2 regions of the Agrobacterium sp. ES01 genome follow, and region 1 is predicted to be linked to the other one. Evidence: predicted binding sites of a transcription regulator. Region 1 holds the regulator's gene; the other holds the start of a gene.
The links. Region 1 encodes PhoB, which activates phosphate uptake and scavenging genes when phosphate is short. Its sites were predicted from a motif close to TGTCATNNANCTGTCAT; they were not measured.
Positions count from the first base shown of each region.

Region 1 (3,588 bases):
TCCCGGACATGCTGAAGAAAATCGTCTTCCAGAATAACGTCCAGGACAGCGTTGCCGACCGCCATGCCCATTGGATTGCCGCCATAAGTGGATCCGTGTGTGCCGGCCGTCATTCCGGAAGCGGCCTCTTCGGTTGCAAGGCACGCGCCGAGCGGGAACCCGCCGCCAATACCCTTGGCAACCGCCATGATGTCTGGCGTGATGCCTGCCCATTCATGGGCAAACAGCTTGCCGGTACGGCCAACACCGCACTGCACTTCATCAAGCATCAGCAAAAGGCCGTGCTCATCGCAAAGTGCCCGCAATTCCCGCAGGAACGCGTTGGACGCGAGGCGAATACCGCCTTCGCCCTGCAACGGTTCAAGCAGGATGCCAGCCGTCTCCTCGGTGATCGCAGCCTTCACAGCTTCGATATCGCCGAACGCAACCTGATCGAAGCCGGGAGCCTTGGGGCCGAAGCCTTCCAGATACTTTTCCTGACCACCCGCCGCGATCGTCGCAATCGTCCGGCCGTGAAACGCGCCCTCAAAGGTAATGATGTGGAAGCGCTCTGGGTTGCCCTTGGCAAAATGGTAACGACGCGCGGTCTTGATCGCGCATTCCAGAGCTTCTGCGCCGGAATTGGTAAAGAACACGCGGTCGGCAAATGTTGCAGCCGTCAGACGCTCGGCAAGCTTTTCCTGGCCCGGAATGTCGTAGAGATTGGAAAGGTGCCAAACCTTGTCCGCCTGCTCTTTCAAGGCGCTCACCAGATGAGGATGCGCATGGCCGAGTGAGTTCACCGCGACGCCGGCGGCAAAGTCGAGATAGCGCTCGCCGTCTTCGGTGATCAGCCAGACACCCTCGCCGCGTTCGAAGCGCAACGGAGCGCGATTATAGGTCTGATAGAGCGGGGAGGCCTCGGCCATTGCGCTTGACTCCTTCGACAGGCACGGAAGATATGGGTTTCGCTGATTGGCGGGTGTTACGAAGTCTAAAAATCAAAAATGCCGCCTTGCGGCGGCTCGCGCACTATCTTCATTTCGGACCCCCATGTCAATAAATCACCGCAATTGCGGGACTTTTTAGCACGGTGCCGTCGCAGCCACGCTTTAGTAGGCGATAGTGGTATTTTAGCCTGTGGACAGCAAGTTGGGGAAAACTATGAAATCGATTCGCGATGATTCCGGCGACTCTTGTCACGGAGTCAGGCTCACACTAGGTTAATGATCAATTACTAGACTGCATGCGGCGGAACTAGTCACCGACAATATCGAGGCATATTTTTTGTTTCGGAGTCTTCCGAGGCAGCGGTGAAGGATTCGGCCTCGGAATGCGCTACAGGCGGAGATATTTGGCATGAATTGGACTGATGAGCGCGTTGAAAGGCTGACGAAGTTGTGGGCCGAAGGTCTCAGCGCAAGCCAGATCGCGGCACAACTAGGCGGCGTCAGTCGAAACGCTGTCATTGGCAAGGTACACCGACTTTGTTTGCCCGGTCGCGCCAAGGCTGGCGGCTCCTCGTCTGCCTCTCGCGCGCCAAAGCGTCCGGCGCCAACGACAGCGCGGCCGCAAAGCTTTCAGCCACGTGTAGCCACGCGCTCGGCCGCCCGTCCTGCCGGCACAACCGTGTCACACGATGAAATCGAAGCTGGTGGCGAAGAGGAGCGTGCAGTCGTTCCGGTGCCATCCAATGTCGTGGTGCCGATTTCGCGTCGTCTTGCCCTCACGGAACTCACCGATCGCACCTGCAAATGGCCGATTGGCGATCCGATGACTGATGAGTTTCATTTCTGCGGTTGCGAGGCATCGGATAACGCACCTTACTGCACCTACCACTCGAAACTGGCTTATCAGCCAGTCAATGACCGCAGGCGCTCATCCGCGCAAAAGCAATCGCTTCCCAGCCGATAAAGATCATGAGATGAGGCCCCGCAAGGGGCCTTTTTTATGCAGCAAGTAAAAAGCCCACCGCCTGGCTGGGCGATGGGTTGAAACAGCGGTAGCAACCGCCAGCATGGGTGACCTGTCAGGCCTCCATGGAATATCCGGCGCCGCGCACGGTGCGGATCACGTCCTGCATGTTGGAAAAATTAAGCGCCTTGCGCAGCCGGCCGACATGCACGTCCACGGTACGCTCGTCCACATAGATGTCATGCCCCCACACACCGTCGAGAAGCTGTGAACGCGAATAGACGCGCCCGGGCGATGCCATCAGGAATTCCAGCAGACGAAATTCGGTCGGTCCAAGTCGAACTTCACGGCTCTTGCGGTGAACACGATGCGTTTCGCGGTCGAGTTCGATGTCGCCGCAACGCAGAACGCTGGACAGCACTTCTGGCCGCGCCCTACGCAACATGGCTTTTACCCGTGCCATCAGTTCCGGTGTGGAGAAGGGCTTGACCACGTAGTCGTCTGCACCTGTCGCCAATCCGCGTATGCGTTCGCTTTCCTCGCCGCGTGCCGTCAACATGATGATCGGCAGCCGTTCTGTTTCCGGGCGAACCCGAAGGCGGCGGCAAAGTTCGATCCCCGACACGCCGGGCAACATCCAGTCAAGGATCAGGAGATCAGGAACCCGTTCCTGCATGCGTATTTCGGCCTCGTCGCCCCGAAGGATCGTCTCGACTTCATAGCCCTCAGATTCCAGATTGTAACGCAGGAGGACGCTCAGCGCCTCCTCGTCTTCAACCACAGCTATTTTCGGCGCCATCTAGTGTCTCACTTCAAGTGCTTATTCCGCGACCGCACTGACATCGGTCGTCGTATCGTCCTTGGGACGGTCACCTTCCGGCTGCATACCGGTGGTCATGTAATAGATGGTCTCTGCGATATTGGTCGCGTGGTCACCCACTCGCTCGATATTCTTGGCGCAGAACAGCAGATGCGTGCAGGTCGTGATATTGCGCGGATCTTCCATCATGTAGGTCAAAAGCTCGCGAAACAGCGAGGTGTAGATGGCGTCGATCTCTTCGTCGCGGTCACGGATGATCTTGGCCTTTTCCGCAGAACGGGTGGTGTAGACATCCAGAACATCGGTCAGCTGTTCGAGTGCGAGTTCGGAGAGATGTTCCAGTCCGCGCGCCAGCTTGCGAGGGACGCCGGTGCCCTGAACGGCCATCACGCGCTTTGCATTGTTCTTGCCCATGTCACCAACGCGTTCCAGATCGCTGGCAATTCTCAGCGCACCGATGATTTCGCGCAGGTCGGCTGCGACCGGCTGGCGACGAGCTATGGTGATGATGGCCTTGTCACCGATTTCCCGCTCGGCATTGTCCATCACCACGTCGTCAGAAATCACCTTCTGGGCAAGGGCGGCGTCGGAATTGACCAATGCGCGGACCGAGTCACCGACCATCTGTTCGGCAAGGCCCCCCATCTCGGAGATGCGCCGGATCAGATATTTAAGGTCTTCATCGAAAGCGGATAGAATATGGGTCGATGGCATTTGAGGTATCCTCGAAATTGGCTTCAGCGCGGATGAAAACGGGATATCAGCCGAAGCGGCCCATGATGTAATCCTGCGTGCGCTGATCATCCGGATTGGTGAACATCTTGTCTGTGTCGTTTTCCTCAACGAGTACGCCAAGATGGAACATGGCGGTGCGC
Region 1 covers NZ_JBNQTH010000001.1:1,146,004-1,149,591, reverse strand. Annotated here, with positions in the region: gene ACQQ2Q_RS05650 (aspartate aminotransferase family protein) at 1-908, opposite strand, end outside; gene ACQQ2Q_RS05645 (GcrA family cell cycle regulator) at 1,339-1,893, shown strand; gene phoB (phosphate regulon transcriptional regulator PhoB) at 2,009-2,692, opposite strand; gene phoU (phosphate signaling complex protein PhoU) at 2,714-3,427, opposite strand; gene pstB (phosphate ABC transporter ATP-binding protein PstB) at 3,474-3,588, opposite strand, start outside.

Region 2 (3,588 bases), on a different contig from region 1:
TGGTCGTTATTGAGCCGGACCGCGAGACCGGTATCGATCAGCTCGGGCTCGGCGTCATCATCGCCGAGCGGCAGCGCGTAGAGCAGCCCATTTCCATTGACGATCAGGAATTCGCCGTCGCGGGACCAGTTCGGCGCTTCGACAAGATCGTCTGTCTGCCAGACCACCTCGCACTCGCGCGTCTCCATGTCGTAGATCTCAACCGAACTGCGCATAATCCCTCCCCAATAACAAATTCGCCTACAAACTGGTTGGCTGTTCCAGCGCACGCCGCAGCTTGACGACAATCGCCACGCCCGTCTGCAACGCGTTGCGGCGACCCCACTCGCCCGCAAAGCCCCATACGAGACTGGCGACCAATGTCAGGAAACCGATGCCAAGCACCTTGAAGTCGCCGTCCCATAAGCCATAGGCGCCGATGGCGATTGCCGGCGCATAATAGGCAAAGGCCGACACCACACCGAAGAGCGAGCTGCGCCGCTCTTCGCTCGCCGAGACGGAAAAGATATAGTCTCGCTCAGCCTGCGAGAATTCAGGCATCGCGGTCCGAACGCCCGGATCCTCGGTACGATCGCTCATGCACGATCCCGGAACCGGTTCGTAATCGGATAGCGCCGATCACGGCCGAAATTCTTCTTGGTGATCTTCACGCCCGGCGCCGACTGACGACGCTTGTATTCCGCCAGATAAAGCAGGTGCTCGATGCGGTGGACCGTCGCGACGTCGTGCCCCCGCGCAATGATGTCTTCAACCGACATCTCCTTTTCCACCAGGCATTCCAGAATGTCATCCAGAACCGGATAAGGTGGCAGGGAATCCTGGTCCGTCTGATCGGGACGCAGTTCCGCAGAAGGTGCCTTGGTCAGGATATTGGCTGGGATAACCTCCCCAGACGGCCCAAGCGCTCCCGGCGGCACATGCGCGTTGCGCCAGGCAGAAATGGCATAGACCTGCATCTTGTAGAGGTCCTTGATGGGATTGAAGCCACCATTCATGTCGCCGTAAAGCGTCGCATAACCGACCGACATTTCCGACTTGTTGCCGGTGGTCACGACCATCGAACCGAACTTGTTGGAGATCGCCATCAGGATCGTGCCACGCGTGCGGCTTTGCAGGTTTTCCTCCGTCACGCCACTTTCCGTGCCCTCGAACATTTCGCCAAGTGCGGTCAGGAAGCCTTCTACAGGTTCCGCAATCGGCACGATGTCGTAATGGCAACCAAGAGCCTTGGCGCAATCGGCCGCATCTTTAAGCGAATCCTCGGAGGTATAATGATAGGGCAGCATGACCGTGCGCACGCGCTCCTCACCCAGTGCATCGACCGCAATGGCCGCGCAAATGGCCGAGTCGATGCCACCGGACAGTCCCAGCACGACGCTGCGGAAACCATTCTTGTTCACATAGTCACGAAAACCCAGCATGCAGGCGCGGTAGTCCGCTTCCTCCGCTTCTGGAATCTGTGACATCGGGCCTTTGTCACAGCACCAGCCGTCCTCCTCGCGACGCCATGTGGAGACATAGAAGGTCTCCTCGAACTGGCTCATCTGGAATGCCAGCGTCTTGTCTGAGTTGAAGGCAAAGCTTGCGCCATCGAAGACCAGTTCGTCCTGGCCGCAAAGCTGATTGACGAACAGAAGCGGCAGTCCGCTCTCGATGACCTGTCGCAACACCACCTGATGACGCACATCGAGCTTGCCGCGATAATAAGGCGAGCCATTCGGCACGATCAGGATCTCGGCGCCGGCTTCAGCCAGCGTCTCGCAGATACCCAGATCGTTCCAGATTTCCTCACAGATCGGGATACCGAGCCGAACACCGCGGAAATTGAAGGGACCCGAAATCGAGCCTTCCTCGAAAACCCGCTTCTCGTCGAATTCGCCATAATTGGGCAGATCGACCTTGTCGCGCAATGCCAGGATCTTGCCGCCATCGATCAGCGCCACGGAATTGTGTCGGCCTGTCTCACCCTGACGGGGAAAGCCGATGATCACGCCCGGACCGCCATCGGCTGTATCGGCAGCCAGTTCATCGACGGCTGACTGACAGGCCGCCAGGAATGACGGCTTCAGCACCAGATCCTCTGGCGGATAGCCCGAGATGAAAAGCTCGGGCAATACCACGAGGTCAGCGCCATTGGCCTTGGCCTCGACCCGCGCAGCCCGCGCCTTGGCAAGGTTTCCGGCGACATCGCCAACGGTCGGATTGCCCTGCGCGATTGCGATACGAAGTGTGTCGGTAACAGTCTTTTGCTCAGCCATGACAATCCTCTAGCGCGTGTCCTGTCGCTTCGCAACGACGAAGGACTGCCCGGACCGCAAAGCCTTTAACGCAGCGCAAAATAATTTACTCCAACGGGCGTCCCATAGCCTCCGTTCATCTAGCGTTCATGACAGTTATATGACACTTGTATGACACCGCTCATATTTTTCATTCCGACTGAACCTGGAGACTGCGTTGGCCGAGTTTGCCACCGATAACGCCCCCGTACTCGTAAAACAGCCAGCGCTGAAATCAGCGATACCAACGCACAGTCACGCCGGTTTTTTCGCCAGCAGCCTATGTCTGTTGAATTCGCTGGCATTGTCCTTCACCACCGTCTTCCTGATGGAATGGATCGCGCGCGGCACGCTCGATGACGTGGGAACCTATCTGTTTTCACCAGACAGACCGGGCCTTGCTGCAATCGGCCTCTTGTTCGTCTTCTATATTGCTCTTGATGCCCTGCTCGGCCGCGCCCATCAGGCCGCGCTTATCCTGATGCCGCTGGCCATCCTGCCAGCCTTCATATCGAGCCAGAAACAAATGTTTCTGTCAGATCCGCTCTATCCGAGCGACATGCTGTTCGGCCGCCAGATTTTCGAACTGATGCCGGCCATGGTGGCGGATCGTCCACTGGCCGCGTTCGGCTATGGCGTGGCAACCGTGCTCGCTGTGACCTCGATCGTCTATCTGTGGGTTTTCGCACGACGCAACTTCAATCCGATTTCCACCAAGGGAAAACTGGCCCGCCTGGCCCTGGCCATTCCCCTGATCGCCGGCTTTGTGCCACTGCTCGACTATGCCAAATATTCGCCGCTGCGGGACCAACTCAACATCATTCCCATGATGTGGGATCAGAAGGCCAACTACAGGCAGAACGGCTTCCTGTTCGCCTTTGCCTTCAATATCCCGATGGCCAATGTCGCGCCGCCCCAAGGCTATGATGCCACGGCAATCGACCAGATCCCCTCCACGCCAGCCTCTCCTGCGGCAGTTTCGACGTCCTCGGAGAAGCCCGACGTCATCATGATCATGAGCGAGTCGCTTTGGGATCCGACGCGGCTTACCTCGGTGCGGCTGACGCCTGATCCAATGCCGGTCATCCGCGCCAACCAGTCCGGGACAATGTTCTCGCCGGAATTCGGCGGGATGACCGCCAATGTCGAATTCGAGGCACTCACCGGCTTTTCCAATGCCTTCCTGCCCACCGGCAGCATTCCCTATCAGCAATATATCCGTCGCCCGCTGCCGTCGCTTGCCACTTTCTTCAAGTCGCAAGGCTATGCCGCCAAGGCCTTCCATCCTTTCCAGAGCTGGTTCTGGAACCGT
Region 2 covers NZ_JBNQTH010000003.1:277,629-281,216, forward strand. Annotated here, with positions in the region: gene ACQQ2Q_RS10625 (TolB family protein) at 1-215, opposite strand, end outside; gene ACQQ2Q_RS10630 (hypothetical protein) at 241-579, opposite strand; gene ACQQ2Q_RS10635 (NAD+ synthase) at 576-2,258, opposite strand; gene ACQQ2Q_RS10640 (LTA synthase family protein) at 2,455-3,588, shown strand, end outside.
Region 2: the regulator PhoB is predicted to act here: its motif matches at 2,387-2,403, upstream of ACQQ2Q_RS10640 (LTA synthase family protein).